3 regions of the Saccharopolyspora sp. NPDC000359 genome follow, and region 2 is predicted to be linked to each of the others. Evidence: riboswitches for the same ligand, from Rfam matches in the RefSeq annotation. Region 2 holds a riboswitch; each other region holds the start of a gene.
The links. Region 2 has a riboswitch for thiamine pyrophosphate ahead of thiO (glycine oxidase ThiO). Riboswitches for the same ligand answer to the same signal wherever they lie in the genome.
Positions count from the first base shown of each region.

Region 1: another riboswitch for thiamine pyrophosphate. It lies ahead of ABT324_RS18965 (ECF transporter S component); the one in region 2 lies ahead of thiO (glycine oxidase ThiO).
Region 3: another riboswitch for thiamine pyrophosphate. It lies ahead of thiD (bifunctional hydroxymethylpyrimidine kinase/phosphomethylpyrimidine kinase); the one in region 2 lies ahead of thiO (glycine oxidase ThiO).

Region 1 covers NZ_JBEPDU010000028.1:52,357-55,619, forward strand. Annotated here, with positions in the region: gene ABT324_RS18960 (ABC transporter ATP-binding protein) at 1-1,381, opposite strand, end outside; gene ABT324_RS18965 (ECF transporter S component) at 1,378-1,974, opposite strand; TPP riboswitch at 1,967-2,079, opposite strand; gene ABT324_RS18970 (helix-turn-helix transcriptional regulator) at 2,239-2,931, opposite strand; gene folE (GTP cyclohydrolase I FolE) at 3,109-3,263, shown strand, end outside.
Region 2 covers NZ_JBEPDU010000046.1:44,578-47,840, forward strand. Annotated here, with positions in the region: gene ABT324_RS25770 (thiazole synthase) at 1-550, opposite strand, end outside; gene thiS (sulfur carrier protein ThiS) at 552-752, opposite strand; gene thiO (glycine oxidase ThiO) at 749-1,867, opposite strand; TPP riboswitch at 1,859-1,964, opposite strand; gene thiE (thiamine phosphate synthase) at 2,062-2,733, shown strand; gene ABT324_RS25790 (S1 family peptidase) at 2,988-3,263, opposite strand, start outside.
Region 3 covers NZ_JBEPDU010000075.1:9,833-13,095, reverse strand. Annotated here, with positions in the region: gene ABT324_RS31350 (AMP-binding protein) at 1-128, opposite strand, end outside; gene ABT324_RS31345 (hypothetical protein) at 208-405, opposite strand; gene ABT324_RS31340 (hypothetical protein) at 586-1,323, opposite strand; gene ABT324_RS31335 (biotin attachment protein) at 1,719-1,964, shown strand; TPP riboswitch at 1,990-2,086, shown strand; gene thiD (bifunctional hydroxymethylpyrimidine kinase/phosphomethylpyrimidine kinase) at 2,074-2,871, shown strand; gene tenA (thiaminase II) at 3,002-3,263, shown strand, end outside.

The DNA.
Region 1 (3,263 bases), on a different contig from region 2:
GCACCGGGTCGTGGGTGGAGGCGGCCGCGGTGGCGCCAGACCGGGCAGCGGCCCGCACCCACCCGGCGATCGCGGCCCAGGTGCGGCGGTCCTGCCCGACGGTCGGTTCGTCGAGCATCAGGGCGCCGGGCCGGTGCGCGAGCGCCGCGGCGAGCGCGACCCGGCGCTGTTCCCCGCCGGAGAGCCGGTAGGGGTTGGCCCCGGCGAGTGCGCTCAGCCCGAGCACCTCCAGGACCTCGTCGACCGCGACCGGGGCGCCCAGCCGCATCCCGGTGCGGGCGATCTCCTCGCGCACGCTGGTGGTGAGGAAGCCGTGCTCCGGGTTCTGCGGCACCCAGCCGACCGTCCGCGCGAGGTCGGCGGACCTCATCCGGTGCAGCGGCACGGGGGTGCCGTCGATGCTCCCGCGGTCGGGGCGGACCAGGCCCGCCAGCGCGGCGAGGAGGGTGGACTTGCCCGCACCGGACGCTCCGGTGAACGCCGAGACCTGGCCCGGTGAGACCGAGGTGGAGACATCATCCAGGGCGGTCACCGCAGCGGATGTCCGCATCCGGCGAGCCACCAGGTCCACGCCCAGTTTCCGCGCTTCGAGCTGCGGGCCGGGGGAGCCCGGGGCCACCAGCGCCGTCGGCACCTCTGTCGGCGCGGGCGCGGGCAGATCGGGCATCCACACCCCGGCGCGGCCGAGCTCATCGGTGAGCTGGGCCCGGCAGGTCTCGGGGTCGACGTCGTGCATGACCTGACCGGCGGAGTCGAGGACGACGACGCGGTCCACCAGCTCCAGCCACGGGCCGACCCGGTGGTCCACCACGACCAGCGAAGCGCCGGTGTTGGCCACGACGTCGGCCACCGCCGCGCGCACCCGCTCGGCGTTGTCCGGGTCGAGCATCGACGTCGGTTCGTCCAGCAGCAGCATCGACGGTCGCAGCGCCAGGACCCCGGCCAGGGCGAGCCGCTGCAGCTCACCGCCGGACAGCGCCGACGTCGGGTGGTCGGTGGGGTGGGGGAGCCCGACCAGCTCGAGGGCTTCGGCCACCCGCCGCCAGATCTCCTCCGGCGCGACCCCGGCGTTCTCCGGGCCGAAGGCGACATCGCGCCCGATCCGGTCCGCCACCAGGGCCGCCCCGGGGTTCTGCAGCACCAGCCCGATCTGGCCGTGCACCCGGACCTCGCCGCTCAGCTCGCCCGGCAGCGCCCCGCCGAGCACCCCGGCCAGGGCGTGCACGACGGTCGACTTGCCCGCCCCGCTCGGCCCGGCCAGCAGCACCCGCTCACCGGGCTGGATCCGCAGGTCCAGCCCCTGCACGGTGGGCGTGCGCCGCCCCAGCGGCCGCCAGCCGAAGCCTCGCAGCTCCGCGCGCAGGTCCGTCGAGGTCGTCACACCGCCGCCCGCTCGTGGTGCTCCCGGCCCGGCCCGAACGCGTCCAGCGCCCCGGTCGCGGCCAGCCCGCGCACCAGCGCCCAGCCGCCGAACCCGGCGATGACCACGCCGGACACCACGAAGAACCCGAGGTGCGCCAGCTGGTAGGGCAGCGCCCAGTCGGTGTAGTAGACCTGCCACTCGTAGAACGACTCGAACGCGGCGGCCACCGCAGCCGCCAGCGCGGCGACCAGCGGGCCGAACCGCTTCCACAGGAACACGGCCAGCACCAGCTCGACGCCGAACCCCTGGACGCACCCGGAGATCACCGTCGACAAGCCCCAGCTGTTGCCCAGCAGCGCCTCCACGGACGCGGCGACCACCTCGGTCAGCAGCGCGGCACCGGGCTTGCGGACCACCAGCCCGCCGATCACCCCGCCGAGCAGCCAAGCGCCGCCGAACAGCCCCGAGCTCGGCGGGAACGCGAACGCGGAGAAGGTGCTCAGCACCTGGTAGAGCTGCGCCCAGCCCCAGAACGCCACGCCGACCGCGACGCCCAGCATCGCGACGGTGACGAAGTCGATGGTCCGGTAGCGGAAGGCGGCATCGCGCACCACTAGAACTCCCTTCGCCGGTGTTAACCGGAGCAGGTTCGGAGGGTCTGCGGCTCAACCCGCACTCTCAGCGCCCTTCACCACGGCGCTCCCCTGTCATCGGCCACACACCCTACCTTCGGCGCACCACCCCGGACACCGGTGGGTGAGAGCACTCCGAGCAGGCGCACCATCCGCAGTGGATCAGCCACGGGGAGTAGTGGGCTCGTGACGCGGCGAGGCGCGTCGGCCTCGCTACGTCCACTGTGGACCTCTGGTGGGGCGTCAGGTGCTGCGCAGCTCGACGCAGCACTCACCGGCGCGCGGCTCGAGCACGGCTTCGGTCGTGCGGGCCTGGAGCCCCGCGAGGAAGCCCTGCAGGAAGGCGTGGTTCAAGCCGCACACCAGCTCCGGGGACCGCGAGGTCACCGGGTGGAACGGGCAGTTGCGCAGCCGCACGCAGCCCGGAGCCTCCCGGTCCGGTTCGAACCCGTGGTCGGCGAGCACCTCCGCCGCCCGGGTCAGCGCGCGCTCGGCGCCGAGTCGACCTGGACGGGTGCGCTCCCGCTCGGCCCTGCCGAGGTCGTGCCCGCGCTCGCGTGCCACGCGCATCACCGCTTGGGTGGCGTTCTCCCGGTCACCTTCGGTGAGTACCGCGTCCACCAGGATGTCGGCCAGCAGGTCGTGGCGCCGGGGCGGGATGCTGATCCGGATGTCGGTGCGCGCCGGTTCGTAGACCTTGGGGGTGCGGCCGACCTTGCGCACCCCGTCCAGCGGCTCGTACCGCGCGCACAGCAGGCCCGCCGCCACCAGCTTGTCGAGGTGGAAGGCGGCGAGCTTGCGGGAGATGCCGACCGCCGAGGCGGCCTCGTCGCGGCCCACCGGCCGCCGCGCGCGGCGGATGTAGTCGTACATGCCGCGCCGCAGCTCGTCGTCCAACGCGGCCACCGCGGTCATCGCCGAACCGGCCTTGTCCATGGTCCAACCCTAGCGCTCTCGGGCACATCTCAATGGGTGGAATCCAGTCAGCGGCCCGGCGACCGGGAACGTTGACCGAGGTCCCTCAATAAGACTAACGTTGATTGGCGAAATAGGGGTGGACCTGGGCCACCCGCCGCGGTCGCGAGCACCGGCCGCGTCGACCCGGAGGAAGACATGACAACCGCACCCGCCCTGCACGTCGCCAACGAGCCCGCTGGCCAGATCGACCTCGACGCCGCGGAACGGGCTGCGGGGGACCTGCTGCGGGCGCTGGGCGTCGCGACAGACTCCGAGAGCCTGCGGGGCACGCCGGGCCGGATGGCCCGCGC
Region 2 (3,263 bases):
CGTCGAGGATGATCGGGACGGCGGCCCGGGAGACGATCATCTCGATGTTGTGCGGGTTCCGGATGCCCAGGCCGGTGCCGATCGGCGAGCCCAGCGGCATCACCGCGGCGCAGCCGACCTCCTCCAGCTTCAGCGCCAGCACCGGGTCGTCGTTGGTGTAGGCCAGCACCACGAAGCCCTGGTCGACCAGCTGCTCCGCAGCGTCCAGCAGTTCCACCGGGTCGGGCAGCAGGGTGTCCTCGTCGGCGACGACCTCCAGCTTGACCCAGTTCGTCCCGAGCGCCTCGCGGGCTAGCTGCGCGGTCAGCACCGCCTCGGCCGCCGTGCGGCAGCCCGCCGTGTTCGGCAGCGCTTCGATGCCGAGCTTGCGCAGCAGGTCGAGCACCCCCGTTCCGCCACCGGCGTCCGCGCGGCGCATCGCCACGGTGGTCAGCTCGGTGCCGGAAGCGATCAGCGCGCGTTCCAGGACCGCGAGGTTCGCCGCCCCGCCGGTCCCGGTGATCAGCCGCGAGCCGAACTCGCGACCGGCGATCACCAACGGGTCGTCCATGTCACCCTCCTTGCACTGCGGTGAGGACCTCGATCGTGGCGCCGGGGTGCAGTTCGGTCCCGGGCCAGCTCGCGCGCGGCACGACCGCGCCGTCCACGGCCACTGCCACGCCCCGCTCCGGGACGCCGAACTCGGCCAGCACGGCGGCGAGGTCGGCGCCGTCGGCGACCTGCCGCGGTTTGCCGTTGATCACGACGTTCACTGCTGTCCTCCCCATCGGTTCGGATCGGTGGCCTTGATCAGCGCGTCGGCTTCGTCGCCGCGCAGCAGCGCGAGCACCGCGTCAGCGGTCACCGGAGCGAGCAGGAAGCCGCCCCGGTGGTGCGCGGTGGCGGCCAGCACCCCCGGTTCCAGCCAGCCGAGCACGGGCAGGTTGTCATCGGTGCTGGGGCGCAGCCCGGCCTGGGCCTCGACCAGCTGGTACTCAGAGATGCCCGGCACCACCTGCTCGGCGTCGGCGATAAGGTCGCGCACCCCACCCAAGGTGACCTCGGTGTCGAAGCCGACCTCGTACTGGGTGGCGCCGAGAACCAGCCCCCCGTCGTCGCGCGGCACCAGGTAGACCGGGCGGCCGTGCACCGGTCCGCGGACGGTGCGGCTCGGCGGCGGCAGCGCGGTGGACCGCGCGCGCAGCCGCAGGATCTCGCCCTTGACCGGCCGGATCCGGCCGGTCAGCGCGGGGTGCAGCGCACCGGAGTGCGCGCCCGCCGCGATCACCGCCACATCGCAGTCCACAGTGGAGTCATCGAGCTCCACCGCACCGGCCCGGACCTCCTTCGCCGCCGCTGCGACGAACTCGACGCCGGCAGCCGTCGCCGCCGCGCGCAACGCGGCCAGCGCCAGGCGGTTGTCGACCGCGAGGTCCCCCGGGACTTCGAGGCCGCCGCGCACCGCGGGCCCCAGCGACGGTTCGAGCCGCCGCGCCTCCCGGCTGGAAAGCCTGGCCACGGTGCGGCCTTGCCGGGACAGGTAGTCGGCCAGGTCGTCCAGCTCGGCGCGGTCGGCGCTGTCCACGCCCACCACCAGCGTGCCCTCGCGGCGCAGCCCGGACGGCAGCCCGGACGCGCGGCTGAGCTCCTCGGCGAAAGCGGGCCACCGCTCCAGCGACGCGCTGCCCAGCTCCAGCAGCTCCTCCTCGCCGGGCCAGGCCTCGGCGATCGGCGCCAGCATCCCGCCCGCGACGTGCGACGCCCCGGACGCCGGGGCCGGATCGACCAACTCGACGCGGTGCCCGGCGGCTGCGGCGCGCCAGGCCACGGACATCCCGATCACCCCGCCGCCGACCACGACGACGTGTGCGGTTCGCGATTCAGACAACTCCACGCTCCCTGCGCCGGCATGACCCGGATCAGGTTCGACGGTCGGGGCCAACGCCCCCTCTCAGCCCGGCGACCGGGCTCCCGTGCTCACCGCCTTACACCGTACCTGCCGAGAACGCCGACTCCGAGCCCGCGTTCGAACGCGGGCTCGAGGCGAGAGGGGACCGAACGTCTGGAGCTACCCTGTGGGACATGCCTGGAATGGACGGCTTCGGCATCCGCGCCCGCCTCAACGAGGCGAGGCTGTACCTCTGCACCGACGCGCGCACCGAGCGAGGTGATCTCGCCGAGTTCGTGGACGCGGCGCTCGCGGGCGGGGTGGACATCGTGCAGCTGCGCGACAAGCAGCCCGGCGGCGCACCGCTGGAGGCCCGGCACGAGCTCGCAGCCCTGGAGGTGCTGGCCGAGGCGTGCATCCGGCACGGCGCCCTGCTGGCGGTCAACGACCGCGCGGACATCGCGCTGGCCGCCGAGGCCGACATCCTGCACCTGGGCCAGGACGACCTGCCGGTGGACGTCGCGCGGCGCGTCGTCGGCGACCACATCGCGGTCGGCCGCTCCACGCACGACGTGGTGCAGGCCGACGCGGCGGCGGCCGAGCCGGGCGTGGACTACTTCTGCACCGGCCCGGTGTGGACGACGCCGACCAAGCCGGGTCGCGCGGCGGCCGGACTCGACCTGGTCGAGCACGCCGCGGAGCACCGCGGGCACGGTCGGCCGTGGTTCGCCATCGGCGGCATCGGCCCGGACAACCTCGACGACGTGCTGAAGGCGGGGGCGGAGCGGATCGTCGTGGTCCGAGCGATCACCGAGGCCGAGGACCCCACCGCAGCGGCCCGGGAACTCCGCAACCGCCTCCCCTGACCTCGACAAGCCCCGGACACCAACCACTGCACGACGTCCGACCTCCGCAGGATCCCTCGCACCCCGTCGGACCTCGGCGGTTCCGCCGGGCGCGATCTGGCGTCCGCGGCCACCTCGGATCCCGCCTCCGCGGTTTCCCCGGGTGGCCCTCCGGGGTGCGCGACTTCCATTGAAGTTGTGGGGTACGTGGTCGGCGTGGCCCGGACGCGAGGCGGCCCCCGGCCGGAGCCGGGGGCCGCGTCAGGGGAGACGGGTCACTGGGTGAGCAGGGTCAGCCCGTAGACCTGCAGGATCTCGTTCACCGGCTGGAAGTAGGTCGTGCCGCCGGAGCTGCAGTTGCCCGAGCCGCCCGAGGTCACGCCCTGCGCCTGGTCGTCGGAGATGAACGAGCCGCCGGAGTCACCGGGCTCGGCGCAGACGTTGGTGCGGGTCAGGCCGGTCACGGTGCCCTGCGGGTACTGGACGGTCTGGTTCTTGGCCTCCAGCGAGCCGCAGTGCCAACCGGTGGTCGAGCCGGAGCGGCAGATGGA
Region 3 (3,263 bases), on a different contig from region 2:
AGGATCCGCAGCACCTTGTCCGGGCGCAAGGGGCGGAGTACACCCTGCTTGGCCAGCACGAACGCCGTGTGCGCGCCAGAACCCGCGCGATTGAGCACGGCCGCGCCCCGCTGCCTCAACACGCTCACGCATCCACCTCTCGGTCGGCGAGCTACTCGAGAGTAGATACTGACCCATCCAGCTCGTAACTGGGAAGGCCCGAACTGGTCAGGCCTGATCTGCCGCCGACACCACCGCATCGCGCAGCACGGCCCGCAGGCGCCCCACCTCCAGCGGTGAGAGCACCGCCGTCTCGCCGGGCGGCGCCACCACGACCACGTCGCCCTGGTTGATGAACACCGACAAGTCGCGTCGCCTCCCGGCGACATCGCGGCAGCTCACGTGCCACTCCTTGGTGGGCTCCACGATTCCCCAGCCTCCCTGTGCAGTGCGTGCGTCCCCGCGCGGTCCTTGGTCGAGGGACGCCGCGGCGCACCGGGTGTGACGGCGGTTGTGGCAAGTTTTTCGGAATATGGCGAAAACGCCTGGTTCAGGTGTGGCAAGGCGCCGGGCGGTCGCCCGCCGCCACGTGGTGGTCGGCAGCGATCAGACCGGCCGGACGACCAGGCCCTCGGGCTCGGCGGTGAAGGTGACCGCACCCTCGAAGTCGGCGATCGGGAGCTCGTCGCGCACCAGCCGGTGCGGCGCGTCGAAGGCCTCCACCCGGACCTCGCCGGTGGTGATCGTCTGCTCGGCGACGTCCGCGCCGCCGACCTGCACCTGCAGCTCGTGGCCTGCCACCGCCACGGTCAGCCAGCCACCGGCTACGGTCAGCTGCTCGCCGCCGTGGGTGAGGGTCAACCGGCTGGCGGCCGGGTCCTCGGAGCGCACCGCGACGTGCGAGAGCGCCACGTCGCGCTTGCCCGAGTCGCCGACCAGCGCGATCACGTCGCGGGTGACCTGCTCACCGGCGTCGTCACCGGGCTTCGGGGTGAGCACCGGGGCGCGCAGCTGCGCGGCGACGCGGTAGGGCTGCCACGAGCCAGCGCCGATCAGGTTGACCACCGCGGTGACCTCGACGTCGGCCAGCAGCCGGTCGCTGCCGGGCGCTGGGGTCACCTCGATCGCGGGAACGTCCTGCTGGTCCAGCAGCTCGCGCAGGGCTTTGGCGCGTTGGCGGCTGTTGCGGTCGAAGCCGCGGGTGATCGCCACGGTCCCGGATCCGGCGGCCGCGACGGCGGCCTCGGTCAGGTCCGCCAGCGGAGCCCAGATCCGCGCGGGATCCTCCGGTCGGCGGGGCCGCCGGGAACGGGCGAAGCTCGGAGCATCGGTCGTGGTTTCCATCGTCGCCGAGTTTAATCCGCGAGGAAGGTTCACCTTGCCTGCCGGTGGGCCCCTTCACGCTGTGAAATCGATCGCTTTCGCACCGCGATGTTGATCGAGGAGTGGACGCGGACTCCGCCGGCCGCGAGAACCGGTTCCGGGAACAGTGCTGGCGGGAGGGCGCTGAGCTGCTGCCGGTCCCGCTCGCGGACGAGCCCGCGCCGCTGCGGCCCCTGGCTGGGGAGGTGGACGCGGGCCTGACCGCGTGGTCCCGGCGGTGCTGGGCGTGCCAGCCGCGGTCGGTGTTGCCTGGTTCGTCCCGGTTCGTGGTCGGCCATCGGGAGGGTGGCGCCGCGGCGGTCTTGTTGGTGCGGGCGGCCGGAGCGATGCTTGGGGCTTTCGCGGAGGGGGCGGGGATGACCGAGTTGGTGTTCCCCGCGCTGGGGCGCCGTCCGGCGGGGCGCGCTCCGATGCGCGGGGTGCTGGTGCGGTGGCTGGCCGCCGACGGGAGCGCGGTGCACGTCGGCGACCGGCTGGCCGAGGTCCGGGCGGCCGGTGGCGACGTCGGCTGGGTGCGCGCGTTGGCGACCGGGACGCTCTGGCACCAGGTGCGGGCCGGTGAGGTGCTCAGCGCGGGTGCGGTGGTGGGGCTCATCGACTGACCGGTGCGGTTCGGGTTAGGTTGGGGCGAGTGACGCGGGGTGCCCGGGGCGGCCGGGCTGAGAACAGACCCGTTGAACCTGACCTAGCTCGTACTAGCGGAGGGACGTCATGGTTCCGAACGTGCTGACCATCGCGGGCACCGATCCCAGCGGTGGCGCCGGTGTCCAGGCCGACCTGAAGACCTTCTCGGCGCACGGCGCCTACGGCATGTCCGTGATGACCGCGCTCGTCGCGCAGACCACCACCGGGGTGGCCGAGGTCCACGAGGTGCCGCCGGAGTTCATCACCGCGCAGCTGGTCACGTTGCTCGACGACGTGCGGGTGGACGCGGTCAAGATCGGCATGCTGGCCAACGCCGAGGTGATCCGCGCGGTGATCGGTGTGCTGGACCGCTACGCGCCACCGCACGTGGTGCTGGACCCGGTGATGGTCGCCAAGAGCGGGGACCGGCTGCTCGCTCCGGAGGCGGTCGGCGTGCTGCGCGACGAGCTGCTGCCGCGGGTCGACCTGATCACCCCGAACCTGCCGGAGGCGGCGGACCTGCTCGGCGAGCCGGAGCTCACCGACGTCGACGGCATGCCAGCCCAGGCCGAGCGGCTCGCCGGGCTCGGCGCCAAGCAGGTGCTGCTCAAGGGTGGTCACCTGGCCGGTGAGTCCAGTGTGGACCTGCTGCACGGCGACGGCGTCTCCGAGCTCCTGGCCAGCGAACGGGTCGTGACCAGCAACGACCACGGTACCGGCTGCACCCTCTCGGCGGCCATCGCGGCGCTGCGCCCGCAGCGCCCGGACTGGCTGACGGCGGTGCGCGAGAGCAAGGCCTACCTGACCGAGGCGCTGCGCGCCTCCGAGCGCCTGGACGTCGGCCACGGCCACGGCCCGGTGCACCACTTCCACCACTGGTGGTGACCAGACCCGGTGAACCCGGCGCGTCGACCTGACGACGCGCCGGTCGTCGTGCCCGAATCCACGCGAATCCGGTGGGGCTCAGACGCCTGAGCCCCACCGGGACCGCGCGACCCCGAGATGAGGACTCCGGATGAGCAAGCTGCCCGAACCGCCCGCCGACGGCTTCTGTGCGCAGGCCTGGGCGCACACCGCTGACCTGCAGCGCGCGATCGTCGAGCACCCGTTCAACGCCGCGCTGACCGACGGCACCCTGGACCGCGACGTGTTCGCCTTCTACATCGTGCAGGACGCCCGCTACCTGGTCGGCTTCGCGCAGGCCCTGGCGGCCGCGGCGTCCCGGGCCGACAACCCCGAGGACGCCGCGTTCCTGTCCGGCGCGGCCCAGGGTGCGC